Regions from separate parts of the Comamonas flocculans genome, predicted to be linked through region 2. Evidence: predicted binding sites of a transcription regulator. Region 2 holds the regulator's gene; each other region holds the start of a gene.
What was found. Region 2 encodes FNR, which switches genes on or off when oxygen is low (the NO sensors DNR and NnrR bind a similar motif). Its sites were predicted from a motif close to TTGATNNNNATCAA; they were not measured.
Positions count from the first base shown of each region.

Region 1 (9,628 bases), 1.2 Mb from region 2:
CGGGTGGCCGATGCATGAGCGAGCAGGCCAGCGCCAGGCGCTGCTTGTGCCCCAGCGGCAGGGAATCGGGCGTGGCGGACAGCCACTCCCCCAGATCGAAGGTCTCGATCATCTCGGCAATGCGCTCGCGCCGGGTGTTGCCTTCCAGCCCGTAAACGCCGGCCGAAAATTCCAGGTTCTGCTGCACCGACAGCAGACCGTAGAGCGAGAATTTCTGCGCCATGTAGCCGAGCCGGCCCTTGGCTGCACCGGTGGCGCGGCGCAGATCATGGCCCACCACATGCGCTTCACCAGCAGTGGGTTTCAACAGGCCGCACAGCATCTTGAAGGTGGTGGACTTGCCGGCGCCATTGGGGCCGAGCAGACCGAAGATTTCGCCCTTTTGCACCTCGAAGCTGACCTGGTCGGTGGCGGTGAACTCACCGAAACGCTTGGTCAGATTGCGGCAGGAGACGGCTATTTCGGAGCCCAGTTCGACCGGTGACAGCCGTTCGGCCAAGGTTGAGGTGCCGCCGGGCCCGCCGCCGAGCAAATCGATGAAGGCATCTTCAAAGCGGGCGGGTACCGGCGCCAGCGCTACTCGCGCCCGATCAGCCAGCGACTGGATTTGGCTGACCTGCGCACCTTCGCGCAGCACCACCCGCACCCCGGCGCCCTGGATCACTCCGTCGCTCACGCTCTCCAGATCGAGTGCCTCGGTCAGAACCGCCCGGCGCTCGGCGCCGACGTTTTCCAGGCGAAAGCTGCGGCCTTCAAGTTGCGCGGTGAGTTGCTGCGGTGGACCATCGAACAGGAGCTGCCCCTGGTTCAACAGCAGCACGCTCTCGCAGCGCTCGGCCTCGTCGAGGTAGGCGGTGGACCAGACCACGGCCATGCCCTCATCGGTCAGTGCCTGCACCATGCGCCACAAATCCTGCCGGCTGACCGGATCGACGCCCACGCCGGGCTCGTCCAGCAGCAGCACCTTGGGCCGCGCCATCAGCGCACAGGCCAGCCCCAACTTTTGCTTCATGCCGCCGGAGAGCTTGCCGGCCAAGCGTTTGGTAAAGGGCCCAAGCCGCGTGAAGTCCAGCAACTCGGCAAACAGATCGGCATTGCGATCCGCGTCCATGCCGCGCAGCTGCGCATACAGGCGCATGTTCTCCATCACCGACAGGTCTTCGTACAGGCCGAAGCGCTGCGGCATATAACCGCTGGCGACATGGATGGCGTCGTTGTCCTTGACCACGTCAAAGCCAGCCAGGGTGACGCGACCGGCGTTGGGCACCAGCAGGCCGGTCAGAATGCGCATCAGCGTCGTCTTGCCGGCGCCGTCCGGGCCGACCAGGCCCGTCAGCCGTCCGTAGTGGATGTGCGCGCTCAAGCTGCGCAGGGCCTGCACCTTGCCGAAATGCTTGTCCACCCCTTCGATGACGACGGCGGCAGCGGCGACAGCGCTTGCCGGCGTGGCGGCCATGGCGGTGTCTGCCTGCATCTCAACGCTCCCCCGCGCGCGCGCCGGAGACCGGCTTGGCATCGACCGCGATCGTCACCGGCATGCCCTGGCGCAGGGCGGCATCGCTGTCGGCCTCGTCGATGACGATGCGCAGGCGGTACACCAGATCCGTGCGCAAGTCCGTTGTCTCCACCGTCTTTGGCGTGAACTCGGCGCGCGGCGAGATGAAGCCGACCTGGCCGCGATAGACCTTTTCCCCGGAATCGCTCCTGACGTGCACCACGGTGCCCGGTGCGATGCGGCCCAGATCCCGTTCGCCCACGTAGGCGCGCACGTACACGGGCTTGTCCAGACTCAGGCTGTAGACCGTGCTCTGGCTGGCCACCATGCTGCCGGGCTCGCGCACCCGCGCGATGATGGTGCCGTTGCTGGGTGCCGTCAGTTCGGTGTCCGCCAGGGAAGTGGTGGCTTGCGCCGCGGCTGCCTGCGCGGCTGCAAGGCGAGCCTGCGCTGCCTCAATGTCTTCCTTGCGAAAGCCTTCGGATGCCTGCGACAGGGCGGCCTTGGCGGATTCGACACCCGCGGCCGCCTGATCCCTGGCAGTGCGTGCGGCATCGACCGTGCGCTGGCTGCTGGCGCCCGACGCCAACAGGCTGCTCTGGCGCTGGAAGTTGCGCTCGGCGTCAAGCGCCTGCGCCTGCGCTTGTCTGAGCGCCTCGCGTGCCTGGGTGATTTCCTGCGGCCGCAGGCCGCGGCGCAGCTTGGCCAGCTCGGCCTGGGCCACCTGCACCTGGGCTTGCGCGGCTGCAAGGGCGTCTTGATATGGCTGCGCGTCGAGCGTGGCCAGGCGCGCGCCGGCGGTGACGACATCACCCTCATCGAAAGTCATTTGCGTGATGCGCCCGGGCTGGCGGAAAGCCAGTTGAACCTCACGGATGTCGACGTTGCCATAGAGGCGCAATGCATCCTGGTTGTCATGGCCGCGCGTGAACCAGAACGCCAGTGCACCGCCAAGGGCGAGCAGGGCAACAATGATCACGGCCCAACGGGCTTTTCTTGTAGGGAGGTTCGGAGTTGTCATTGATGGGTTTCCACTGGAAAGAGATGCTCAGTGCTCGCGCGTGGTCGGTGCATGCGCTGTTGATCGACGCCAAGCCATGGCCGCAATGCCAACCCACACCAACGTACGCAGCGTCATGGCAATGAGCGTGCGCCGCTCCCAAGCGCCGTCCAGCGCCACATGCACTCCGAAGGCCAGGAATACGAGCGCCGTTGCCACCGCGATAGCCATCGACATCCATGCGGCCCAGCGCCGGCGCATCCACAATCCGGCGCCAGCGATGACGTAGGCAAACCCGGCCAGGAAGTTGAACCAGAGCACGAACGGCACGTAGCTTCCGGCTGCGGCACGCGCCGCGCCGTCAAAAAACAGAACGGCGCCGCCTTCCCTGATGGTCAGCAGACCAAATGCGATGGCAATCAGGGCGATCACACGCATCCAGATTCCGCGCCCGCTGTGTGCAGTCATGTTCATGGCCCCCGGTTCTTTGGAGGGTTTGCTGGATCGTCGTGCCGCTTGTGGACTGGACGGGCGCTTCATGTGCCGCTTTCGATGCCACGGCGATAGATGGCGAACACGGCGGGCGCATCGCGACGAATCCGGCTGACCTTGCCGGCCAGCAAGGACTGCATGACCAGTCCCTGGATCGTGCCGATGAACAGCACGGCGGCGGCGTCCACGTCCAGCTCCGCGCTCAGCTCGCCCTGCGCCTTGCCCGCTTCCATCAGGCGACGCAGGCGCTGCTCGTACTGGCGGATCAGGGTTTGCACCATGCGCTTGGCGAGCGTTTCGCCAGAGCGCTGCAACTCTCCGAACAACATGCGTGGCACGCCCGGGTGCTTGGACACGAAGTCGATGTGCGTGATGAACATCGCTTCGAGCGCTGCGGCGGGAGATGCGGCGCCCTCGGCCGCCTTGTCCACGCTGACCAGAAGACGTTCGCCGACCCACGACATCGTGGCTTCCACGATGGCTTCCTTGGTGGGGAAGTGGCGAAACAGCGCGCCCTGTGTCAGGCCCATTCGGTCGGCAATCGCCGTGGTCGTGATCTCGGCCGGGTTCTGCTCGGCTGCCAGATCAACCACGGCTTGCACTGTGGCCGCACGCCGATCTTCGGCGGACAGGTATTGGGGGCGTTGACTCACGATTCGGACTCCATGTAGTTAGTGATCTATTACTATCGTAACACGCAAAATGACCATGATGCAAGATCGGAAACTTGTCGGGTGAGGCAGGACTGTGGGCCCTTTCCTGGGGAGAGCGGATCGGTCAACTTGATGCAACTCAAGAAGCTGTATGGCCTTCCAGACAGATCGAAAAGTGCTTGATCGTCGGACTGCAGCATCAGCAGCGGTAGTGATTGAGCTTTGGGTGGCTGAAAAATTTGGCGCCCCTGCGGAAGGCTTGCAACTTTTCCTGTAAGCGATAAGATAGTAATATGTTACTCGCTAAATGAAGGGTTGGAGATGAGCAACGTCGCAACACACGGCAAGGCCGATCTGGCGCAGCCCGAAGCCTGTCGCCCTGACACCCTGGATACGCTTGCGAACGCCTGGCGGGCGCGCAGCACGGGTGGGCTGTCACCGGCGGCCGGCCTGCTGGCCTGGTACGACTGGGCGTTGCACCTGAGCCTTTCACCAGGCAAGCAACGCAGCTTGATCGAAAAGGGTTTGCACAAGCAGCAGCGCCTTGCGCGCTATGCCTTGCGCGTTGCCAGTGCGCACGACTGCCCGACCTGCATCGAACCGCTGGAGCAGGATCGGCGCTTTGCCGCCCCGGCTTGGCAGCAGTGGCCCTTCAACGTGATTCACCAGGGCTTTTTGCTGCAGCAGCAGTGGTGGCACAACGCCACCACGGGCGTGCGTGGCGTGTCGCGCCATCACGAGAACATGGTCACTTTCGCCGGGCGGCAGTGGCTGGACATGTGGTCGCCTTCGAATTTCATCTGGACCAACCCCGAGGTGCTGCACGCCATCACGCAAAGCGGGGGCGCAAACCTGTGGCGCGGCGCCATGAACTTTCTGGAAGATGCAAGGCGCCTCGCGCTCGACGATGCGCCTGCAGGGGTCGAAGGGTTCGAGGTCGGCAAGGACGTGGCGGTCACCCCAGGCAAGGTGGTGTTTCGAAACCACCTGATCGAGTTGATCCAGTACTCACCCACGACGCCGGATGTGCATGCGGAGCCGGTACTGATCGTGCCGTCCTGGATCATGAAGTACTACATCCTCGACCTGTCGCCGCACAACTCGATGGTGAAGTACCTGGTCGATCAGGGGCACACGGTGTTCATCCTTTCATGGAAGAACCCGACGGCGGCCGATCGTGACCTCGGCCTGGAGGACTACCGCTGGCTGGGGGTCATGGACGCATTGGATGCGGTCACGGCCATCGTGCCCGAACGCAAGGTGCAGGCGGTCGGCTATTGCCTGGGCGGCACCTTGCTCGCGATCGCCGCCGCCGCGATGGCGCGCGATGGCGACGAGCGTCTGCAAAGCCTGACGCTGCTGGCATCGGAGACTGATTTCCGCGAGTCGGGCGAGATCGCGCTTTTCATCGACGACAGTCAACTGGCATGGCTGGAAGCCGGCATGTGGGACAAGGGCTATCTCGACGGCAAGCAGATGGCTGGCGCGTTCCAGATGCTCAACTCACGCGACCTGATCTGGTCGCGACGGGTGCGCGAATACCTGTTGGGTGAGCGTCAGACCTTCAATGACCTGATGGCCTGGAATGCCGACGTGACCCGCATGCCGTACCGCATGCACAGCGAGTACCTGCGGCGCCTGTATCTGGACAACGACCTGGCCGAGGGGCGCTACCGCGTCGGCGGGAGACCCGTGGCGCTGGCCGACATCGAGGTGCCCATGTTCATCGTCGGCACGGTGCGCGATCACGTCGCCCCCTGGCCGTCCGTGTACAAGATGCACCTGCTCAGCGATGCGGAACTGACCTTTGTTCTCACCAGCGGGGGGCACAACGCCGGCGTCGTCAGCGAGCCGGGACACCCCCGGCGCAGCTTCCAGATTGCGACCCGTGCGGCCGGCGATCGCTATATCGATCCGCAACTGTGGCGTGCCGAGACCCCGATGAACGAAGGCTCCTGGTGGCCGGCATGGCAGCAATGGCTGGCCCAGCGCTCTGCCGGGCGCGTCGCGCCGCCTGCCATGGGCGGGACGCAAGCACCGCTTGGCGATGCGCCGGGAACCTATGTGGCCATGCGATGACAGGACAAAACATCGCCAAGAATACACCCTCAACTTTCATCGGGCCGTTGCGCAGCCATGGCCTACACCCGCCCCGGAGGGGCACATCATGACCGTGGAGCATTGACATGAACAGCGAACTGCCCATCCAACTCTACAAGGCCAATGCCGAGTTGCAGCTTCAGATCACCCGCTTGCTTCAAGAAAGCGGCCACCACTGGCTCGAAGCCATGCAGCAACTCAGTGCCGGTGGCGTGCTGGAGACCACCTCGCGCATCCAGAACCTCCAACAGGCAGCGGACTGGCAGGCGCTTGCCACCTTGCCGTCCGAGGTGTTCTGGCGCCTGTGCCAAGGCCGTATGGGCGACACACAGGCGGTCGGCCGGGCTGCTGCCAAGAGCCAGGCGGCATTCGCCGATGGCCTGCGCGAAGCGCTGACCACCTGGCAGGCATCTGTCTCCGAGGTATTCGGCGCCAGCGGCGGCACAGCCTCTTTCGCGCAGTTTTTTCAGCAATGGACGCAGCCCTGGACTGCGCCAGGCGCCGCGCCTCAGGGCAAGGCCAAAAAGTGAGGAGGCGCATATGAGCAGTTCGGGACGAACCGCCCTGGTCACTGGCGGCAATCGCGGCCTTGGCGCGGCCATTGCCCGCGCGCTGGACGACGCGGGCCACCGCGTCATCATCACGCACACGCCCGGCAACGAGAAGGTCGCCGCCTGGCTTGACGCGCAGGACACCAAAGGCTACCGGTTCACGGCCTACGGCGTCGATGTCGGCGACTGGGAATCGACCCAGGCCTTGGCGCGTCAGATTCAGGCGGACGGCCACCACGTTGACATCCTGGTGAACAACGCCGGCATCACCCGCGACGCGACCCTGCGCAAGATGGACAAGGCCGGCTGGGACGCCGTGCTGCGCACCAACCTGGACTCCATGTTCAATGTCACCAAGCCATTCATCGATCCGATGGTGGAGCGTGGCTGGGGGCGCATCGTCAACGTCTCGTCCATCAACGGCAGCAAGGGTCAGTTCGGCCAGACCAATTACTCGGCGGCCAAGGCTGGCGTGCATGGCTTCACCAAGGCGCTGGCGCAGGAGGTGGCACGCAAGGGCGTGACGGTCAACACCGTCTCGCCGGGCTATCTGGCCACCGAAATGGTGATGGCGGTGCGCGAGGACGTGCGCCAGAAGGTCATCGAAGCGATTCCGGTGGGTCGCCTCGGCCAGCCGGATGAGATCGCGGCGCTGGTGGCCTTCATCGCCAGTGACGCTGCTGCTTTCATGACGGGCAGCAACGTGGCGATGAACGGTGGCCAGCACATGTCATGAGTCGGGAGAGCCCGCAGCCCTTGCGGGCGGTTTCCCGCGCGGCAGTCAGCGCCTCCCGGAGGAGTTCCATGTATTCCCGATTTCTGGTGCCGCTGGACGGCAGTCCCACATCCTTCCTGGCGCTCGATCATGCGGCAGAACTGGCACGCCTGAGCGGCGCCACCGTGATCTTGCTGCATATCGTCGAACCAACCCGCCACAGCACGGGTTTCGAACGTCCCGAGGTCTACCATCAAGGATGTCCGCCCACGCTTCCTCAAAGCCGGCCAGACGTTGCTGGATGAGGCTGCGAGTCGGCTCCGCCGGGAAGGAATTGCCACAGAGACGGTGCTGCTTGAAAGCGGCACCGAACGCGTGTCGGAACAGATCGCGCATCAGACCGAGATCAACGATTGCGACCTGGTCATCCTGGGCACCCACGGACGTCGCGGCATGAACCGGCTGCTGCTGGGCAGCGATGCGGAGCAAGTAGCGCGCATCGCGCCAGTTCCGGTAATGCTGGTGCGCCAGTCGAGCCGAGATGGTGGCCCGCCATCTTCAGCCGCACGGGCGCCAGTGAAGGCCAGCGACAACATCGGTACGTCAGGCTGGCGTTCAACTGGCGCAAGCAAGGCAAAGAAATCACATGAATGAACAAGCCCCTGAGGGCGTTCGCGCCGATCCTCCAAGTGGTGTCGAGCGTCTTATCGCCCATGTCAAAACCATGGCCCCGGTTCGCACCGCGGTGGTGCACCCTTGCGACGCGCTCAGCTTGGGGGGTGCCTTGGACGCGCGCGATGCCGGCGTCATCTCGCCAGTATTGGTGGCGCCGCTCGCCAAGTTGCGTGCCGTTGCGGCCGACACGGGGTTGGAACTGGGAGACAGTGAGGTCGTCGATGTGCCGCACAGCCACGCCGCAGCGGCCACCGCCGCCCGGCTGGCTGGCAAGGGCGAGGTGCAGGCGCTGATGAAAGGCAGCTTGCACAGCGATGAGTACCTGGGTGCCATCCTGGCGCCCGAAGCCTGCCTGCGCACCGAGCGCAGATTGACGCACTGCTACATCATGCAGACGGCCAGCTACCCACGGCCCTTCATCATCACCGACGCCGCCATCAATATCGCTCCGACGCTCGAAATCAAGGCCGACATCGTGCGCAACGCCATCGACTTGGCGCGCGCCATCGGCATTGCCGAGCCCAAGGTGGCGATCCTGGCGGCGGTCGAAACCGTCAACCCGCGCATGCTTTCAACCCTGGATGCTGCGGCACTGTGCAAGATGGCCGATCGTGGCCAGATCACCGGAGGTGTGCTCGACGGGCCACTGGCCTTTGATAACGCCGTCTCTCCCGATGCCGCGCGCGTCAAGGGCATCAAGTCCGCCGTGGCCGGGCAAGCCGACATCCTGGTCGTTCCCGACCTGGAAAGCGGCAACATGCTGGCCAAGCAACTGGAATACATGGGCCAAGCCGATAGCGCGGGGATCGTGATGGGCGCGCGCGTGCCGATTGTGCTCACCAGTCGCTCGGACTCGCGCCGCACGCGAATAGCTTCATGCGCCATTGCACTGATCTTGGCGCATCGCCAGCGTGCTTTTGTTCAGGGCGAAGGGAGCCGCGTATGAAATGCAATTTCACGGGCAATGTTCCGTTCGTTTCAGGTAATGATTCTGCAGTGCCGGTACGCAGCTCTCGATCGTGAGGCATATGCTCCTTGCATCTCTCTGGCGTTGGTTGATCGTGATCACCGCCGCGTTTGCACTTGGTGGTTGCGCGGTCGTCAGTGAATTCAAACCTTCTGTCGCTGTACGCGCGATGACGCCGGATGAATACGTTGCCCTACGACGCGGCGATCTCCTCGGCAGAGGCAAACTCAGCGCACCGACCTTGCAGACAATCCGCGTGACCGGGCTCGATGAGCGAGTTTGCGCAACGAACACCTCGCTCACTTGCATCGAGGCGTTGACCATGATGAAGGACTTGGACGGCGAAACGAGGCTGTCGGCACTGGCTGAACTCTGGTTGCAGCATGCCATGTCGATCTCGACGGCAGTCCCAAATAGTCGCATCGTTTCTACTTCCGCCTGGATCGAGACGGCTCGGCACGCTTACGCGTATCTCTTTTTCACCAGGCGCTCGCCCGGCGAGCGCGCGTTTGAGGAACGGCAGACGCAGGTGCGCGATTGGTACAACTATGCGGTGCAAAAAACGGTCACGCAATTGTTTGGCCTACAGCACCAAGCACTTCGTGCACATGCTGGCGAAACCAAAGCGACATTGTGGACTTGAAGTTGCCCCTTTTTCACGGACACCTTACCGTTTGGATCAAAGGAGTCCGCAATGCCCAGAACCCGCCCGCCGTATCCAGCGGCATTTCGACAACAAATCCTGGAGCTCGCCCACTCTGGGCGCACGCCCGCTGAGCTCTCGCGTGAGTTCGGCGTCACCGCACAGACCATCTCCAACTGGGTGGCGCAAGACGCACGCGATCACGGCACAGCACTGCCCGGCAAGGAAGGCCTGAGCACGGCCGAGCGTGAAGAGCTGGTACGCCTGCGCCGCAGGCTGCGTCAAGTGGAGCAGGAGCGCGATATCCTGGTAAAGGCTACGGCCTGGTTTGCCGCCA
Region 1 covers NZ_CP042344.1:171,675-181,302, reverse strand. The annotation lists gene FOZ74_RS00835 (ATP-binding cassette domain-containing protein) at 1-1,474, opposite strand, end outside; gene hlyD (secretion protein HlyD) at 1,476-2,474, opposite strand; gene FOZ74_RS00825 (hypothetical protein) at 2,544-2,969, opposite strand; gene FOZ74_RS00820 (TetR/AcrR family transcriptional regulator) at 3,032-3,640, opposite strand; gene FOZ74_RS00815 (PHA/PHB synthase family protein) at 3,962-5,719, shown strand; gene FOZ74_RS00810 (hypothetical protein) at 5,827-6,270, shown strand; gene phbB (acetoacetyl-CoA reductase) at 6,281-7,027, shown strand; gene FOZ74_RS16180 (universal stress protein) at 7,096-7,311, shown strand; gene FOZ74_RS16175 (universal stress protein) at 7,355-7,660, shown strand; partial or broken gene FOZ74_RS00795 (bifunctional enoyl-CoA hydratase/phosphate acetyltransferase) at 7,593-8,627, shown strand; gene FOZ74_RS00790 (hypothetical protein) at 8,737-9,291, shown strand; one part of gene FOZ74_RS00785 (IS3 family transposase) at 9,343-9,601, shown strand; one part of gene FOZ74_RS00785 (IS3 family transposase) at 9,601-9,628, shown strand, end outside.
Region 1: the regulator FNR is predicted to act here: its motif matches at 3,770-3,783, upstream of FOZ74_RS00815 (PHA/PHB synthase family protein).

Region 2 (9,628 bases):
CTGCGCCCCACCCTGTTCGTGCACCGTGAAGCGCCCGGGCATAGGGTGTACCGGCCACATGCGCGCCGGGGCCTGCTCGCGCGCCAGGTTGTCCACCGTGGCGACGGCGCGGCGCACGAAGGCGTCCAGCTGCAAAAAGGCACCGGCACGCTGTCCGCCCAGCAATTGCGCGAGCTCCTTGCCCACGTCGACGTCGGACTCGTCCAGCGCCGGCAGCACGGCCTGCTCGCCCAGCGGCTCTTCGATGGGGTTCTGGATCTCGCCCTCCTGCGGCTCGGCGCCGGGCGCAGCGTCCGTGGGCGCCGGCTGCTGCACCGCGGCCTGCTGGGTGTCCGTGGCGCCCGGCGCTGCCGCACCGCTGGCGCTGCTGCGCACATTCCATGCATACCAGCCTATGCCCGCCGCCAGCAGCACCAGCAACAGCAGCCATCCCGGGCCGCGGCGGCTGCGGGGGCGCGGCGGGCGCAGTTCGGTGGGGTCTGACTGTGGCATGGCGGCTCCGGTGGTGGCAAGGCTGGCGCCGAACGACGCGGCCCCGGAACGGGCGGCGCTCAGGCGCAGCGCTAGCTTAGCGCCTCAACCGCCATGCTCCAACCGGAAGGCGCGGGCCTGGCTGAAATGACCACAGCCGATGAAGGGCCTGGGCGGGCGCAGCGCCGACAGCGGCGAAGGGTGGTTGGCGCAGAGCACGAGATGGCCACGATCCTGGGGAATCAGCGCCCGCTTGGCCTGCGCATGGCTGCCCCAGAGCATGAAAACCAGCGGCCGCTCACCCCCGGCCACCTGGCGGATGACCGCGTCGCTCAGCTGCTCCCAACCCTTGCCGGCGTGGCTCGCGGGCTGGCCCTCTTCCACCGTCAGACAGGTGTTGAGCAGCAGCACCCCATGGCGCGCCCAGCGCACCAGCGAGCCGCCGGGGTCCGGGAAAGCCGGCCAGGGCGTGCCCAGATCGCGTTGCAATTCCTTGAAGATGTTGCGCAATGAAGGCGGGAGCGGCACACCGGGCGCAACCGAAAAGGCCAAGCCCTCCGCCTGCCCGCGGCCGTGGTAGGGGTCTTGTCCGAGGATGACCACGCGCACCGCTTCGGGCGCGGTCAGCTCCAGCGCACGCAGCGGCCGGGGCGGAAAGACGCTGGCGCCGGCGGCCAGGCGCTGGCGCAGGAAGTCCAGCAGGGCCAGCCCGCGCGGGCTGGCAAAGAACTGCGCCACCAGGGGCGCCCAACCGGGCGCGACGGGCCAGGCTGCGGGGTCCGCCACCTGCAATTGGCTTGGTTCCTGCATGCTCATGGGTCAAGAATTATTGGTCAAAATGGGCCTCAGCGCCCGCCCACATTGCGCTTCCAGCTCTCTTTTCAGGGGTCACTGCGGCCGTCGCTGACGCGGTTGCGCCCGGTAAGTTTGGCCCGGTACAGGTGCACGTCCGCCAGTTCGGTCAGCGTCGCCGGGTCGCGCTGCAGGTCGGGGATGGCGCAGGCCACGCCCACGCTGATGGTTACGCAGGGCGCCGCGGACGAGCCCTCGTGCACCAGAGCCTGGCCGAAGACCGCGCCGCACAGGCGCTCGGCGACCACGCGCGCGCCCTCCAGGTCGCATTGCGGCAGCAGGCAGACGAACTCTTCGCCACCATAGCGCGCCAGCAGGTCGTGCGGGCGGGCCATGCTCTCGCTCAGCGTACGCGCCACGGTTTGCAGGCAGGCGTCACCCTTCTGGTGGCCGTACAAGTCGTTGTAGGCCTTGAAGTGGTCGATGTCTATCATCAATACCGACAGCGGCAGCCCCGCGCGGGCGCAGCGGCTCCATTCGGCGGCCAGCGCCTCGTCGAAGCTGCGCCGGTTGGCTATGCCCGTGAGGCCATCGACATAGGCCAGCTTGCGCAGCCATTCATTCTGTGCCAGGTGGGCGGTGTGGTCCTGGAAGGTGATGAGCAGCTTGTCGCCAAAGATCAGCCCGGCGACGTCCATCACATGGTGCGCGCCGTCGCGCGAGACGATGCGGTAGGACTGCGCCGCAATCTGGCCGTTTACCGCCTCGGCTTTGGCCTGCTTCCAGCGCGCGGCGACCTCGGCGCGGTAGTCGGCGTCGGGATAGGCCTTGAGCGCCCATTCACGCAGCGTGGGCACGGCGTGTTCGTCGTAGCCGAGCTGGTCGAGAAAGCGCTGGTTGCGAAAGTACATGTGGTGCCGGGCGTCGACCATGCACAGCCCCACGGGCATCTCGCTCATGAGCTGCTGCAGCACGCGCTCGGTGGCCTGCAGGCGCAGGCTCTGCTCCTTGGCCTCGGTCACGTCGCTGATGTAGCCGTTCCAGAGCGTGGCGCCGCTGGGCAGGCGCTGCGGCCGCGCATGTCCGGACAGCCAGCGCGGGCCGCGCCCCGGAATCTCGTAGCGGTATTCGGCAGTCCATTCGCTCAGCTCGCGCGCCGAACGGCGCACGCCCTCGGCCACCCGCTGCAGGTCGCCGGGGCGGATGTGCGCGAACAGCGGCTCGGCGTCGTGCTTGAGCTCTTGCGCGCTGAAGCCGTAGATGTTCACCACGCCCGGGCTGGCGTAGGGGAAATGGTGGTGGCCATCGGGGTCGAGCTGGTACTGGTAGAGCACGCCGGGCAGGTTTTCCGTCAGGCGCTGCAGCATCTCTTCCTGCTGGCGCCGCTCGGAAACGTCCGAGAGCGTGCCGAACACCCGCTCGGGCAGGCCCCGTGCGTCCTGCGCCGTCACGCGCCCCTGGCAGGCGAACCAGCGATAGCTGCCGTCGGCGCAGCGCAGGCGGTGCGTGGCCTCGAAATGCTCTTTTTCACCGCTCAGCAGCTGCTGCCATTCCTGCGCCACCTTGGCGCGGTCGTCCGGATGGGTGAGGTCTTCCCAGGTCTGGCCGTCGCGCTCGAAGGCCTCTTGCACGTAGCCCAGCAGCCCATACCACTGCGGCGAATGGCTGACCTTGCCGCTGGCGGCGTCGTAGTCCCACAAACCCTGGCGGGTGGCCGACAGTACCACGTCCCAGTGCGCCTGGTTTTCTGCCTCGCGCGCGGCGCGCTCGGCCTGCTCGCGCTGCAGCTGGCGGCGCTTGCGCTGCATCCGCGCCAGCGTGCCGGCAGCCAGCACGCCGGCAGCCAGCCACAGCAGCAGGCTCCAGCGGGCGTCACGGCGCCAGGCGGCGAAGACGGCTGCTTGATCGCGCCCGACGGCCAGCACCAGCGGCTTGTCCATGTGCAGCTCGGGTGGCTGCAGCGTACGCAGCGCCACCATCTGCAGCTTGGCCTCGCCCGGGCGCATGGGCGCGCGCAGGAAGCTGGCGCGCTGGCCGCTGTCGTGGTGGCGCAACCAGGCACTACCGGCCACGCGCAGGTCCACGCCCTCGGCCTCGCCTTCGCGGCCCAGCGCCAGAAAGCGCAGGCCGTCGCCGTGCGACAGGCTCACCAGCATGTCCGGCGCCTGGCCCAGCGGGCGCATCAGCAGGCGAAAGTAATCGGCGTCCACCGCCGCCACCAGCACGCCGGCAAAGCGCCCGTCGGCGGAACGCACCTGGCGCGCCAGCACCATCAACCAGCCGCCCAGGGCGCCGCGAAATGGCGGCGACACCACCAGCGTCTGCGGCGACGCCGCGGCCCGCGCCGCCGCGAAATAGTCACGCTGGCCGGAGTTCTTGCCGACCAGGTTGGGGTCGCTGCTGACAGTGATGTTGCCCTCGGCGTCGAGCAGGCTCAGGTACTGCACCACCGGCATGGCGTCGGCATAGGCGCGCAGCCGCACGGTGAGTTGGGCCGGGCCGTCGCCCAGGGCCTGCAAGTCCGGCAGTTCGGCCAGCAGGCTGTGCAGCGCGTCGTTGGTGGCGTCGAGCTGCAGCGCCAGGTTGTCGTGCAGTCCTGCGGCCTGCAGGCTCAGCTGCTGGCGCGCGCGCTCGGCCGTGGCGCGGTGCTCCTGCCAGCCGTTGAGCACCAGCACCAGGCCCGCCGCCAACCATGCCAGCCCCAGCCACCACCATGGGCTGCGCGCATGCGATGGCTGCAAGGAAGGTGTGGCTGACAAAAAGGACTCCGTCGATCACCCGGGCAGCCGCCACTGTATACGAAGGCCCCCGCACGTCGCGCCGGCCGCGGTGGCGGCGTCATTCGGCCTTGCATTGCAGCGCAGGCCCGGGGCATTGCATGCAGTTGCCACCCTGGAAGGCGACGCCGCGTCAGAGGATCTTGGAATACTGCGCGCGGCTCTCGCGCGCCTGCAGGTACTTGTCGAACACCATGGCGATGCCGCGCACGAAGAACCAGCCCATGGGGGTGACGTCGATGGCGTTGGCGCTCAGATGCACCAGGCCGTCGTCGTGCATGGCGCGCAGACGCGCGAGCTCGCTGGCGAAGGTGGCGCGAAAGTCGATCAGGTGCGCCGCCTCCACCGACTCGAACTGCACGCGGCCCTGGCACATCAGCGCGTTGATGACGGCGCGGCGCAACACGTCGTCATGGCTCAGGGCCACGCCGCGCACGATGGGCAGGTGCCCGTGGTCGAGCATGTCCTGGTATTGCAGCAGGTCCTTGGCGTTCTGGCTGTAGGTGGCGCCGACCTTGCCTATGGCCGAGATGCCCAGCGAGATCAGGTCGCAGTCGGGCTGGGTGCTGTAGCCCTGGAAGTTGCGGTGCAGCCGCCCCTGGCGCTTGGCCACGGCGAGCGAGTCGTCCGGGAGCGCGAAATGGTCCATGCCGATGTAGACGTAGCCCACCTCCTCGAAGGCCGCTATCGAGTGCGACAGCATGGCCACCTTGTGATTGGCCACCGGAATGTCGGCGGTCTTGATGTGGCGCTGCGACTTCACGCGCGCGGGCAGGTGGGCGTAGGCGTAGAGCGCGATGCGGTCGGGCCGCAGCTCGGCCATCTGCGCGATGGTGCGCGCGAACGATTCGGGCGTCTGCTTGGGCAGGCCGTAGATCAGGTCGGCGTTGATGGAATCAAAGCCGATGCGCCGCGCGGCCGCGACCAGCTCGAACACCTGCTCGGCCGGCTGCACGCGGTGCACCGCCTTCTGCACCTCGGGGTCGAAGTCCTGCACGCCGAAGCTCAGGCGGTTGAAGCCCAGCTCGCGGATCACCTGCAGGCGTTCGGCGCTGATGGTGCGCGGGTCTATCTCTATCGAGTATTCACCCTTGGGCGCAAAGGCAAAGCGCTTGCGCAGCATGGCCATCAGGTCGGCCAGTTCCTCGTCGTTCAGGAAGGTGGGCGTGCCGCCGCCAAAGTGCAGCTGGCTCACGCTCTGGCCGGGCCCGCCCAGGTGCTTGACGTGCAGGTCGAGCTCGCGCTCGACGTAGGCAAGATAGGGCGCGGCGCGCTCGTGGTGCTTGGTGATGATCTTGTTGCAGGCGCAGTAGTAGCACAGCGATTCGCAGAACGGCAAGTGCACGTACAGCGACAGCGGCTGCGCCGCCAGGCTCGTGCCGAGCTGGCGCTGGGCGAGCGCATGGCGGTAGTCTTCTTCGCCGAAGGCTTCGACGAAGCGGTCGGCCGTCGGGTAGGAGGTGTAGCGCGGCCCCGGCACGTCGAAGCGGGAGATGAGCTCTGGGGTAATCGTGGGCATGGCAGTCCTGAATGGCAATGCGGCCATCCGATGCAAACGCAGAACTGTCGCCGTCGCTGCTGCCGCTGTCTTTGATCGCCATCAAGGAATCGGGGCGGGCCATCCTAGAATCACCCATCCCTGCCCCAGAGGACAAGCCAGCCATGCCCCACCGCGCCCTCCAGATCGCCTGTTCGCGCTGCAGCCTGCGCGAACTGTGCATGCCCGTGGACATCAGCGCGGCCGACATGGAGCGCCTCGATACGCTGGTGACCACGCGCCGGCGCGTCAAGCGCGGCAAGCCGCTGTATTCGCGCGGCGACCGTTTCAGCGCGCTGTACGCGATCCGCTCGGGCTTCTTCAAGACGCGCGTGACCGCCAGCGACGGGCGCGAGCAGGTCACGGGCTTTCAGATGGCCGGCGAGATCATGGGGCTCGACGGCATCGTCTCGGACGAGCACACCTGCGACGCGCTGGCGCTGGAAGACGCCGAGGTCTGCGAAATGCCCTACGACCGCATCGAGTCGCTGTCGCGCGAGGTGCCGGCGCTGCAGACCCATGTGCACAAGATCATGAGCCGCGAGATCGTGCGCGACCATGGCGTGATGCTGCTGCTGGGCAGCATGCGCGCCGAAGAGCGCGTCGCCTCCTTCCTGATGAATCTGCTGCAGCGCCTGCACGTGCGCGGCTTCTCCGAGGCCGAGCTGGTGCTGCGCATGACGCGCGAGGAAATCGGCAGCTACCTGGGGCTGACGCTGGAGACGGTGAGCCGCACCTTCTCGCGCTTTGCCGACGAGGGGCTGATCGAGGTCAAGCACCGCCAGGTGCGCATTCTGGACGGCGCCGGCCTGCAGACCATCGTGGACAGCGCCGGAAGCCGGCGTTGAGAACTCTGTTTTACATAGCTTGATGCGCTGGATGGGCGGGCGTTTCAGCCGGATTTCATTCTCAATCTCGGGGCTGGCCGCGCAAGGCTTTCACGGCCCCGCGCAGGCGCTTGGCCTGCAGGCGCCGCTCCCGCGAGGCGCGCGTGGGCCGCGTCGCCTTGCGTGGCAGGACGGGGCGCGCCGCCTGCTCCACCAGCTCCCGCAGGCGCGCCAGCGCGTCGCGCCGGTTGGCCTGCTGCGTGCGGTAGCGCTGCGCCTTGATGAGCACCTGGCCCTCGGTGGTGACGCGGGCGTCGGACAACGCCAGGATGCGCTGCTTGAGCTCGGCGGGCAGGGCGGAGGCGGCCACGTCAAAGCGCAGGTGCACCGCGCTCGAGACCTTGTTCACGTTCTGCCCGCCCGCGCCCTGCGCGCGGATCGCGGTGATCTGCGCCTCGCGCTCGAGCAGCGCTGCCGTGGTTACCATCCCCGCCCCTTCTAGCCCTCGCCGATTGCCCCCAATGTCCCTGCTCTCGCGCCGACAAACGGTCGGCCTCGTCCTGCTGGTGCTTGCCTGGGGCATCAACTGGCCGGTCATGAAGGTGACGCTGCGCGAGATGGGGCCCCTGCATTTTCGCGCGTTGACCATGTTCGGCGGCGCGCTGGTGCTGGCGCTGTATTTTCGCTCGCGCGGCCTGCGCCTGCTGCCGCACGGCTGGGCCGAATGGCGCGCGGTGGTGGTGCTGGGGCTGCCCAACATTCTGGGCTGGCACGCCCTGTCCATCATCGGCGTGGCGCAACTGCCTGCGGGACGCGCGGCCACGCTGGGCTTCACCATGCCGGTCTGGACGGTGCTGCTGTCGGTGCTGTTCTACCGCGAAAAGCTCACCGGACGGCTGCTGGTGGGCGTGCTGGCGGTCCTGGCGGGCATCACGCTGCTGCTGTGGAACGAGCTGGCCCAGATTGCCGGGCGTCCGGCCGGCATCGCCTGGATGCAGGGCGCGGCCTTCAGCTGGGCGCTGGGCACCATCTGGATGCGCCGCGCCCACCTGAGCATGCCGGCCGAAACCCTGGTGGTCTGGATGATGGTGCTGGCCTCCCTGGCGCTGTGGCCGCTGGCCATCTGGCTGGAGCCGCCGCAGCAGTGGCATTTCAGCGCCCCGGTCTGGGCCAGCCTGGTGTGGAGCGTGTTCATCAACTACGGGCTGGCCCAGGTGATCTGGTTTGCGCTGGTGCGCGTGCTGCCGCCCACCACCAGCGCGATGAGCGTGATGGCCGTGCCCATGGTCGGCATCCTGAGCGCACCCTTCGTGATCGGTGAATGGCCGCACTGGCAAGACCTCGCGGCCATGGTCTGCGTGGTCGTCGCCATCGGCGCGGTGCTGCTCAGGCGCGATTAGGGCGACGCTGAACAAGTTCCCGCGATGGCGCGCGCCCAGCCTGGGGATGGGCTGCAAGGCGCAAACCGCAGCGACAGCCGTAGCTATCGCGAGGATTTGCAACGCCGCAGACCGCAGCAAGCCGGGATGCGCGGCGCGCGAGGGACTTGTTCAGCGTCGCCTCAGGGCGCAGGCGCGTCCAGCAGCTGCAGCAGCAGCTGGTTGAAGGCCGGCGCCTGCTCATAGGGCGCCCAGTGCCCGACGCCCTCCAGCAGGTGCAGGCCGCGAAAATCGCGGGCGCTGGCGGCCCAGGCCGCGCGCAGCTCGGCAAAGCGCCCGCGGTAGAGCGCGTCGTGCTCGCCATAGATGGCATGCACCGGGCAGGCGACCCGCTCCAGCGCACGCGCAAGGATGTCGGTATTGGACAGACGCCGGCGCGTCAGGCGGTCGCGCTCGGCATTGCGCGCGTGCAGCTGCAGCGCCGCCTCGTCGATGCGCGCCGCATCGGCAAACATCATGGCCGCGAGGTTGTGCCGGTGCACCGCCAGCTGTGCGGACAGCTCCGGCAGATGGCGCCAGCCACGCAGGTCCACGCGGTTCGGCCGCGTCGTCGTCATGCCGGGCGCGCCCACCAGCACCAGGCTGCGGGCCAGCCCGGGCCGGGCGGCCTGCAGCAACCCGGCCGCCATGGCCCCGAAAGAAAAGCCCACCAGATCGCAGGGCGCGCCCGGAACCACGCTGCGCAGCGAGGCCAGCAGCGCGGGCAGCAGTGCATCCACGTCCTGCGCGCCGGGCACCGCGGCCGAATCGCCGAAGCCCGGAAGGTCCACCGCCCAGACCTCGCGCCCGCTGGACGCCAAGGCTTCGATATTGCGCAGCCAGTGCGTCCAGCTGCCGCTGCCGCCATGCAGCAGCACCAGCGGGGCATGGCCGCCCCGGCGATCGGCCCAGACGTGCCAGACGATGGCGCCGCCCGAGCCCGCCAGCGGGCTGCGCACGCAGCGCGCCTGCGCCTGCAGGCGCACCACCGCCTCGGGCTGCCCTACCACCGGGCGATGGCATCTATGGCCAGAGCGTAGCCCTGCACCCCCAGCCCGCAAATGAGACCGCGCGCGACCGGCGAAATCCAGGAATGGTGGCGAAAGGCCTCGCGTGCGAAGACGTTGCTGATGTGCAGCTCGATCAACGCCACCCCGGTGCCCTTGATGGCGTCGGGCAGCGCCACGCTGGTGTGGGTGTAGGCCCCGGCGTTGAGCACCACGCCGGCCAGCCGTCCGGCCGCATGCTCGCGTCCGGCTTCGTGGATGCTGTCCACCAGCGCGCCCTCATGGTTGCTCTGGCGAAATACCAGCTCCAGGCCGTGGCGCTCGCAGGCTTGGCGGCACAGCTGCTGCACGTCGGCCAGGGTCTGCGCGCCATAGACCTCGGGCTCGCGCGTGCCGAGCAGATTCAGGTTGGGACCGTTGAGAACGTAGACGAGTTGCGGCATGGCGGCGGACGCGGGGCGACAGAGCCGCGATTATGCGGCCCGCCCCGCCCGCAACGCGCCTCAGCGCCGGTCGCGCCGATGGCCGCGGTGCTCCCAGCCCCGATGGTGGCCGCGCCAGTGCGGGCGCGGGGCGTAGTACACCGGCGGCGCATAGACCACCGGCGGCGGTGCGTAATACACCGGCGCGGGTACGCGGTAGACGGGCGGCGGCGTGTAGTACACCGGCGCCGGCGCGTAATAGCCCACGCCCGCGTTGGAAGCGCCGACCACCACGCCAGGCACGCCTATGCCCACCGACCAGCTCACGTCACTGCGCGCCTGGGCGCTGCCCGCAGCCAGCACCAGCGTGAAGACCA
Region 2 covers NZ_CP042344.1:2,288,025-2,297,652, reverse strand. The annotation lists gene FOZ74_RS11030 (DUF3014 domain-containing protein) at 1-492, opposite strand, end outside; gene FOZ74_RS11025 (uracil-DNA glycosylase) at 577-1,287, opposite strand; gene FOZ74_RS11020 (diguanylate cyclase domain-containing protein) at 1,353-4,004, opposite strand; gene hemN (oxygen-independent coproporphyrinogen III oxidase) at 4,174-5,559, opposite strand; gene fnr (fumarate/nitrate reduction transcriptional regulator Fnr) at 5,703-6,425, shown strand; gene arfB (alternative ribosome rescue aminoacyl-tRNA hydrolase ArfB) at 6,487-6,891, opposite strand; gene FOZ74_RS11000 (DMT family transporter) at 6,926-7,804, shown strand; gene FOZ74_RS10995 (alpha/beta fold hydrolase) at 7,966-8,832, opposite strand; gene aroQ (type II 3-dehydroquinate dehydratase) at 8,826-9,272, opposite strand; gene FOZ74_RS10985 (hypothetical protein) at 9,333-9,628, opposite strand, start outside.

Region 3 (9,628 bases), 440 kb from region 2:
CATCCATGTACTGTGGCGCGAACCCGCCACGGCCACGCTGTTGACGCTCTGGGCAGTGCCCCTGGTCGCACTGCTCGCTTTCACCGGTGCGCTTGGGGCCGAGGGCCTGCGCTACAGCCTTGCGGGCGAGGTCTTGCATCGCGAGCGCATCGTGGCCGCGGCCTGCAGCCGCATAGGCGCTGGGGACTTCGCCTTTCGCCTGCCCCGCCTGGGCCGGCGCGAGTTCGATGCCCGTCTGCCCTGGCTCAGGGCGCAGTTGCGCCATGTCAACGAGCAATTTGAACGCCTGCAACGCCTGACGCAGTCGCTGCGGCGTACCGAGCCCGAGCAGACCAAGCGCGCACTGCTGGACGAAGGCCTGGCAAGGGTCGAAGGCCGCGACCAGTATTCGCAGATGCCGGCGCTGGTCTTGTCCGACCTGCCAAGCCGCACCGCACGTGCGCGCTGGCGCGGCCTGTGGCTGGGCCTTGCAGCGTGGCTGCTGGCGCTGGCCGGCACCGGACTGCAGCCGCTGGGCCTGCTGGCGCTGGGCTTGGGTCTGCTGATGCTGGTGGCGCTGCCGGCCACGCGCCGCCAAGGCCGGTCGGCTGGGCTGGGCCTGCTGCTGGGCGGCGTGGCCCTGGGCCCGGGCCTGTGCCTGCTGGCGCTGCAGGTCTGGGCGCCGCAAGCCATGGCGCAGCTGGGCGGCTGGGGCCGCGGCGCTCTTGTGTTCTGCGCCCTGGCTGCCGTGGTGCTCCCTTGGCTGCCCACACCGGGCCGCTGCCCTGCGGAGGGCGCGGATGCCGCTTAGAACACGCATCACCTTGCTGGCCCTGATCGCCGCCATGGCGCTGGCGTTGATGGTGGGCGCAATCGCCTGGCAGCGTGATCGGGTCTTGAGCGAGCGCTACCATGGGGTGTTGCTGCAATCGCAATCCATCGCCTGGAGCCGACTGCAGGACGAATCGGGCGCGGCCCTGCGCGCCGGCGTCGCGGCCACCCTGCAACAGGCGTCGCTGGAGCGCGCCTGGCAGGCCAGGGACAGGCAGGCGCTCAACGCCCTGGTGCGTCCGCTGCTGGAGCAACACCCGGGTTGGCGCGCCGACTGGTTCGACGAACAAAGGGCTCTGGTGCAGTCGAGTTCGAGCAGCCTGCTGCAAGACGCGATGGTCGATGCCGGCTGGCTCAGCCGTGCGCTTTCAGGCAGCGCACCGCTGCTGGGTTTGAGCCAGGCTTCGCGCGAGCTTTATTACCTGGTGGCCACGCAAAGCTTTGGCCCGACGGGCGCGCGCGGCGTGCTCGCCCTGGGGCAGGACCTGAGCGAGCTGCTGCCGCAGATGGCGCATGCGATAGAGGGCGAGAGCTTCGTCGTCAACCTGCGCGGACGCGAGGTGACAGGAACGCAGGTGGGCCTCGCGCAAGCCGAAGGTCTGGCGCAGACCGTGCGCCACGCCCGGGTGCTGGAGGGCCAGAGCGCCAGCGGCCGCCATTGGCTCACGGCGACCCTGCCGCTGATCGGGCCCGACGGGCGGCCCATAGGGTCGCTGCTCTCCGTCTGGGATACCACCGCCCAGCGCAGCATCGACCGGCGCATGCAGGCGCTGGCCGTGGCAGGCATCGTGCTGCTGATCGGGCTGCTGGGCTTTGCGCTGTCCTTCGTCCTGCGCCGGGCCTTGCGGCCGCTGGATCGCTCCGTCGGCGTGCTGCGCGCGCTGGCTCAGGGCGACCTGCGCGCCGCGCCCGATGAAGACGACCAGGAGTTGCCCGACGAAGCCGGGCAGATCGCGCGCGGCGTGGCGGCGCTGCGCGGCGAGATGATCAACCTGCGCATGCTGCGCGACGAACGCGGGCGCGTGCGACAGCAGCAGGAGCGCTTGATACGCCGCGAACTGCGCCAGCTCGCGGGCAGCCTGGATGAAGAATCGCGCACCGAAGTGCTGGCCGCGCTGGAGCCCGTGCAGGACACCGAAGACGACAACGCCCTGGCCGGCCTGGCCAATACGCTGGGGCGCCTGTCCGGGCTGGTGGTGAGCCAGCAGGACAGGCTGATCGACCTGCTCAAGCGCCTGCGCAAGGCCATGGCCGAACAGGAGGTCTTGATCAGCCTGCGCCAGGAGCTGGAGATTGCGCGCACCATGCAGCTGTCCATCCTGCCACGCACCGAGCCCGAGACCGGAGCGGTCCACGTCTCGTCGCTGATGATTCCTGCCAAGGAGGTGGGGGGGGACTTCTACGACTACTTCCTGCTGGAGGACAACCGCCTGGCGCTGGTGATCGCCGACGTTTCGGGCAAGGGCATACCGGCGGCCTTCTTCATGGCGATTTCACGCACGCTGCTCAAGAGCATCGCGCAGTTCCTGCGCGAGCCCGCCGACATCATGGCCAGGCTGAACGACCGGCTCTGCGCGGAGAACGAGCAGATGATGTTCGTCACCACCTTCCTCGGCGTGCTGGACCTGGACACAGGCCGTCTGGATTACGTCAACGGCGGGCACAACCCGCCGCTGCTGCTGCGTTCGGGCGGCGAGGTGCAGATGCTGCCGCAGGGCCAGAACATTGCGCTGGCGGTGGTGGAAGGCATGCCCTTCAAACCGGGGACGCTGGCAATGGCGCGGGGCGACACCCTGCTGCTGTACACCGACGGCGTGACCGAAGCGGCGAACGCCGCCGGCGAGCTGTTTGGCGAGCCGCGGCTGGTGCAGGCGGTCAGCGCCCGCAGCGCCAAGGCCCGGGCCTTGCCGCAGGACATCCTGCAGGCGGTGCGCGACTTCGAGTCTGGCGCGGCGCAAGCCGACGACATCACCGTGGTTGCCGTACGGTATCTGGGTGCGACAGGCGGCGCAGGCGGCGGCCAGGAAGCGCCTGCGGGTTGAAGAAAACTTTGCGGCGCTTCAGCGCCGGACGCCGCAGGTATTGCATCGGCCACGGCCTGTGCCCTGTCGAGAGGCTGCACGTCGGCGCCAGCACCGGACGATGCACGAGGTCACCGGGCCGCAGCCAGCTCCTGGCGCAGGCCTATCGGGCTGGGTGTGCAGTGCACGATGCGCTGGAACAGCCGCTCGTGCTCCGGCGAACGATAGGCGTCGCCTCCGAGCGGATCCTGGTTGGCCATGAAAGCCTCGTCGATGCGCGCCCAATCCTCCGCCGTGAGAACCTTGTTCGCCGCGGGGAGGATCAGGGTCTCTTCCAGCCGCATGTGCTCGAGGTAAAAGGTGATGTAGCTGTTGAGCGCCTGGGTAAACGCCGGGCGCCGCCCTTCGCCCATCAGCTCCCAGGCCAGCAGCTGGTGCTGCAGTTCGCGCACCGTGCGCTCGCCGTCCAGGTGCTCGCGCTCGAGCCGCTCGAGCAGGGGCACATGCTCAGGCGCCCGTGCGAGCAAGGGCGCAAACAGGAAGCGGGACTCCTTGGGGTGGTGGTCTTGCTCGGGTACCTCGTCGATGTAGAACAGCATCGCCCGCATGGCGTCGAAGAACGCCTGCGGATCGTCTTCGGGGCCGCGCTTGAGCATCATGCGCAGCGAGCGCAGCACGGCAGCAATGGAAAAATGCTCTTCACAAATGATGCGCAAGGCAACCGGCTCCATGGCAAGGCCCCGAAAGTGTGTGCAAAGCGTCAGTATGGCGAGCAGCCTGTGCGAAGACCATGATCCATGTCAAGAAGCAAAACACCCGCAGGAGCGGGGAGGCCAACAATCGTCGCAGCGGGTTGCGGCGCCCCCTTCTTCTGCTGCAAGGTCGCCAGGCATCGAACGCGCAAGGACACCGGCCTTGGCCTGCAACCGGGTCATGTGACGGCCCCTTGAAGGGCTGCCGCAGAGCTAACTGACGTCCTTTCGGCCTCGCGCGGCAGGAAACCCGGCCGTGAAGATCTTTCCGGGGGCGCCACGGCACTGATGGTTCCGGCGGCGGCTGAAGCCCGCTCTCTGCTCGTGTCCCAACACATGGTGCAAGTCCCCAGCTCCGGACAGGGCTGAGATGCGCAGTACGCGACGAGCCACAGCGGCCCGCTTAAAAGCCGGGCTGTAGTCCCCACTGCATGCGCTTGGTCCTTGATTCCATGAGACCTTCCTTCCTGGCAGAAAAAGGTGTCAACCGGGGCAGGACGGGTCACGCAGACACAAAAAAGCCCACCGAAGTGGGCTTTCGAATTCAAGCGAGGCGCTTGATCTGATTGGTTGCGCGGGAAGGATTTGAACCTCCGACCTTTGGGTTATGAGCCCAACGAGCTACCAGACTGCTCCACCGCGCGGTAAGCTGGCTATTGTAGCAGGGTTTCAGGCCTTGGCTTCGTCGCCGGAAGCGGGCGCTGCGCGGTCCACGAGTTCCACGTAGGCCATGGGAGCGTTGTCGCCCACACGAAAACCCATCTTCAGAATGCGGGTGTAGCCGCCCGGACGGGCCTTGAAGCGCGGCCCCAGGTCGGTGAACAGTTTGGTGACGCTGTCGCGGTTGCGCAGACGCGCAAAGGCAAGGCGGCGGTTGGCCACGGTGTCCTGGCGTGCCAGGGTGATCATGGGCTCGACCACGCGGCGCAGTTCCTTGGCCTTGGGCACAGTGGTCTTGATGGCCTCGTGCTCGATGAGCGAGTTCATCATGTTCTGCAGCATGGCCTTGCGATGGGCGCTGGTGCGGTTGAGTTTGCGCAGTCCGTTTCCGTGACGCATGGTGCTTTTCCTTCTTTACGCTTGTTATGCAGGGGGCCGTATCAGGTACCTCCCGCGGCACTTGGGCGGCAGAGGTGCCGCCCGATTCTCAGTCAACGCTTTTCAAGCCCTGCCGGCGGCCAGTTTTCCAGGCGCATGCCCAGGGTCAGGCCACGCGAGGCGAGCACTTCCTTGATCTCGTTGAGCGACTTGCGACCCAGGTTGGGGGTCTTGAGCAGCTCGTTTTCGGTGCGCTGGATCAGGTCGCCGATGTAGTAGATGTTCTCGGCCTTGAGGCAGTTGGCCGAGCGCACGGTGAGCTCGAGCTCGTCGACCGGGCGCAGCAACACCGGGTCGAAGGTGGCGGCGCCGGTGCGCGCAGCGGAGGCGCCGGCCTCGAAGGGGTCGCCGCCATCGAGCTGGGCGAACACCGCCAGCTGCTCGACCAGGATCTTGGCCGAGGTGCGCACCGCCTCTTCGGCCGTGAGCGTGCCGTTGGTTTCGATGTCGAGCACCAGACGGTCCAGGTCGGTGCGCTGCTCCACGCGGGCGCTCTCGACCGTGTAACTGACGCGGCGAATGGGCGAAAAGGAGGCATCCATCACGATGCGCCCTATCGTCTTGTTGGGCTCGTCCCCGTGCCAGCGCTGGTTGCCGGGGACGTAGCCACGGCCCTTTTCAACCTTGATCTGCATGTCCAGCTTGCCGCCGGCCGACAGCGTGGCGATCGGATGCTCGGGATTGATGATCTCGACGTCGTGCGGCGTCTGGATGTCGCCGGCCACGACCACGCCCTCGGCGTCCTTGCGCAGGGAGAGCGTGACCTCGTCGCGATTGAAGAGCTTGAACACCACGCCCTTGAGGTTCAGCAGGATGTTGATGACATCTTCCTGCACGCCGTCGATGGCGGCGTATTCATGCACCACGCCGGCAATCGACACCTCGGTCGGCGCATAACCATCCATGGAAGACAGCAAAACCCTGCGGATGGCGTTGCCCAGCGTATGCCCGTAGCCGCGCTCGAACGGTTCGAGCTCGACCTTGGCACGGTTGGCACTGACCTGCTCGACGTTGATGGTCTTGGGTTTGAGCAAATTGGTTTGCATGCGGACTTCCTCTCAATGCCCCCGGCTCGTTACACCGGTAAGGCTGATGAAGCGCCAGCACCGCGATGCCTCGCGGTGTGGAACGATTGCAAAATGCCTGCGGAACTGGCGATCAGCGCGAATACAACTCGACGATCAACGACTCATTGATGTCTGCGCCGAACTCGTCGCGATCGGGCACCTTCTTGAAAACGCCCTCGACCTTGTCGGCATTCACTTCCACCCAGGCGGGGATGCCGACCTGCTGGGCCAGCTGCAGCGCTTCGCCGATGCGCGCCTGCTTCTTGGACTTCTCGCGTACCGCGATCTGGTCGCCTTCCTTCACGAGGTAGGAAGCGATGTTCACCGACTGGCCGTTGACCGTGATCGCCTTGTGCGACACGAGCTGGCGCGCCTCGGCGCGGGTGGAGCCGAAGCCCATGCGATAGACCACGTTGTCCAGGCGCGATTCGAGCAGCGACAGCAGGTTGGCACCGGTGTTGCCGCGACGGCGCTCGGCCTCTTCGAAGTAGCGGCGGAACTGCTTCTCCAGCACGCCGTACATGCGCTTGACCTTCTGCTTCTCGCGCAGCTGCAGGCCATAGTCCGAGGTGCGCGAGCCGGAGGTGCGGCCGTGCTGGCCCGGCTTGGAGTCGAACTTGGCCTTGTCCGCAATCGAGCGACGCGCGCTCTTGAGGAACAGGTCGGTGCCTTCACGGCGGGAGAGTTTGGCCTTGGGGCCGAGGTAGCGTGCCACGGGGGTTTCCTTGATTGGGGGATCTGCTGCGGGTCGGGCCGCAGGAGCCACCTTCGCGCCAGGCGATGGGTGGCGGTGGGCTTAGGGGAGAAAAATCAGATGCGGCGGCGCTTCTGCGGGCGGCAGCCGTTGTGCGGCACCGGGGTCACGTCGGAAATCGAGGTGATGCGAATGCCGAGGGCGCCAAGCGCGCGCACCGACGAATCACGGCCGGGGCCGGGACCCTTGATCTGCACGTCCAGGTTCTTGATGCCCTGCTCCATTGCGGCACGGCCGGCCATTTCCGAAGCCACCTGCGCGGCAAACGGCGTGGACTTGCGCGAACCCTTGAAGCCCTGGCCACCGGAGGACGCCCAGGACAGGGCGTTGCCCTGGCGGTCGGTGATCGTGATGATGGTGTTGTTGAACGAGGCGTGCACGTGGGCCACGCCGTCGGAGACGTTCTTGCGGACCTTCTTGCGTACGCGCTGCGCGGCGTTGCTGGAGGGAGATTTGGCCATATGGATCTTTCAATACCTTATTTCTTCAGCGTTGCGGCGCCCTTGCGCGGGCCCTTGCGGGTGCGCGCATTGGTGCGGGTGCGCTGGCCGCGCACCGGCAGACCGCGACGGTGGCGCATGCCGCGATAGCACCCGATGTCCATCAGGCGCTTGATGTTCATCGTGGTTTCGCGACGCAGGTCGCCTTCGAGCGTCAGCTGCGCCAGCTGGTCGCGGATCTTCTCGAGATCGGCGTCCGTCAGGTCCTTGACCTTGGTCGAGTAGGCGATGGCGCAGGCGTCGCAGATCTTGCGTGCGCGCGAGCGACCGATGCCATAGATCGCCGTCAGGCCGATTTCGGCGTGCTGATGCGGCGGGATATTGATACCAGCGATACGAGCCATTTGCGTCCTCTAATCGTTCAATCAACCTTGGCGCTGCTTGTGGCGCTGGTCGCTGCAGATCACGCGCACCACACCCTTGCGGCGGATGATCTTGCAGTTGCGGCAAATCTTCTTTACGGAAGCCGACACTCTCATTTCTTTCTCCTGGGCAATGCGAACGGCACTCTCACCTTGAGCCGCGCCGATTCCTAAAGCGCTCCGGCCTGCCGCCCTGTGCGTTTTGCAGAACCGAGTATTGTATACGATCACTTCCCATCAGGCTAGCCATTGATGGTGGTGCGGAAATTCGCCTTCTTGAGCAAGGATTCGTACTGCTGGCTCATCAGGTAGCTCTGCACCTGGGACATGAAGTCCATGGTCACGACCACGATGATCAGCAGCGAGGTGCCGCCAAAATAGAACGGCACGTTGTAGCGAAGGATCAGGAATTCCGGCAGCAGGCATACCAGGGTGACATAGATGGCACCGACGAAGGTCAGGCGCAGCAGGATCTTGTCAATGTACCTGGCGGTGTTTTCGCCCGGACGGATGCCTGGAATGAAGGCGCCGCTCTTCTTGAGATTGTCTGCCGTCTCGCGGCTGTTGAATACCAGCGCCGTGTAGAAGAAGCAGAAGAAGATGATCGCGCCCGCATACATCATCACGTAGATGGGCGAACCCGGCGTGAGCGTGCTGGACAGGTCCTTGAGCCAGCGCATGGATTCGCCGGTGCTGAACCAGTTCACCACCGTCGCGGGCAGCAGGATGATGGACGACGCGAAGATCGGCGGGATCACGCCCGACATGTTCAGCTTCAGCGGCAGGTGCGAGGACTGGCCACCATAGACCTTGTTGCCCACCTGCCGGCGCGCATAGTTGACCAGGATCTTGCGTTGGCCCCGCTCCACGTACACCACGAAATAGGTCACCAACACCACCAGCGCCACGATGAACAGCGAGATGATGATGCTCATGGCACCCGTGCGTACCAGCTCCAGCAGGCCGCCGAGCGCGCTCGGCAGTCCGGCAACGATGCCGCCGAAGATCAGCAGCGAAATGCCGTTGCCCAGCCCCCGCTCGGTCATCTGCTCGCCCAGCCACATGAGGAACATGGAGCCCGCCGTCAGGCTGACCACTGCGGTCACGCGGAAGCTGAAGCCCGGCTCTATCACCAGACCGGGGGTGCTCTCCAGCGCCACGGCGATGCCCAGCGACTGGAACAGGCACAGGCCAAGCGTACCGTAGCGCGTGTACTGGGTGATCTTGCGCCGCCCCGACTCGCCTTCCTTGTTCAGGGCTTCGAACGTCGGTATCACGTAGGTCATCAACTGCATGATGATGGCCGCCGAGATGTAGGGCATGATGCCCAGAGCGAAGACGGTGAAGCGCTCCAGCGCACCGCCGGAGAACATGTTGAACAGGTTGAGGATGCCGCCCTGCTGGCTGTTGAACAGCTGCGAGAGCTGGTTCGGGTCTATGCCGGGCACGGGAATGTGCGCGCCGATGCGATAGACCACCAGGGCGAGCAGCAGAAATACCAGCCGGCGACGCAGGTCGCCGAACTTGCCGGTCTTTGCCAGCTGGGCCGCGTTGGTTGCCACGATGCGCCCGGCCCCCTCAGGCGACGCTGCCGCCGGCGGCTTCGATCGCCGCCTTTGCGCCTGCGGTCGCACCGACGCCCGTCAGCTTGACGGCCTTGCTCAGGCTGCCGCTGTTGATCACCTTGACCACACGCGCGATCTGGCCGACGAGGCCGGCCTGCTTGAGCGTGGGCAGATCGACCTCGGCGGCGCCCAGGCGCTCCAGAGCGGCGAGGGTGACTTCAGCGTTGTACTTGAGCGAAACGGATTTGAAGCCGCGCTTGGGCAGTCGGCGTTGCAGCGGCATCTGGCCGCCTTCGAAGCCGACCTTGTGAAAGCCCCCGGAACGCGACTTCTGACCCTTGTGGCCACGGCCTGCGGTCTTGCCCAGGCCCGAGCCGATGCCGCGGCCTACGCGACGCGGCGCATGCTTGGCACCGGCAGCGGGCTGGATGGTATTGAGTTTCATGATCGACCTTTCAGACAATCTTCACCAGGTAGGCGATCTTGTTGATCATGCCGCGCACCTCGGGCGTGTCCTTGAGCTCGCTCACGCTGTTGAGCTTGCGTAGACCCAGCCCGCGCACAGTGTCGCGATGGGATTGCTTGGTGCCTATGGGACTGCGTACCAGTTGCACCTTGAGAGTCTGCTGTGTAGTCACTGTATGCCTCGATTCGGTTGCCGGCATCAGGCGGCGAAGAGGTCTTCGACCGACTTGCCCC
Region 3 covers NZ_CP042344.1:1,845,121-1,854,748, reverse strand. The annotation lists gene FOZ74_RS08960 (hypothetical protein) at 1-790, shown strand, start outside; gene FOZ74_RS08955 (PP2C family protein-serine/threonine phosphatase) at 780-2,852, shown strand; gene FOZ74_RS08950 (hemerythrin domain-containing protein) at 2,963-3,562, opposite strand; tRNA gene FOZ74_RS08945 (tRNA-Met) at 4,151-4,227, opposite strand; gene rplQ (50S ribosomal protein L17) at 4,253-4,642, opposite strand; gene FOZ74_RS08935 (DNA-directed RNA polymerase subunit alpha) at 4,735-5,727, opposite strand; gene rpsD (30S ribosomal protein S4) at 5,840-6,463, opposite strand; gene rpsK (30S ribosomal protein S11) at 6,559-6,963, opposite strand; gene rpsM (30S ribosomal protein S13) at 6,981-7,346, opposite strand; gene rpmJ (50S ribosomal protein L36) at 7,368-7,481, opposite strand; gene secY (preprotein translocase subunit SecY) at 7,607-8,926, opposite strand; gene rplO (50S ribosomal protein L15) at 8,943-9,374, opposite strand; gene rpmD (50S ribosomal protein L30) at 9,385-9,567, opposite strand; gene rpsE (30S ribosomal protein S5) at 9,594-9,628, opposite strand, start outside.
Region 3: the regulator FNR is predicted to act here: its motif matches at 3,622-3,635, upstream of FOZ74_RS08950 (hemerythrin domain-containing protein).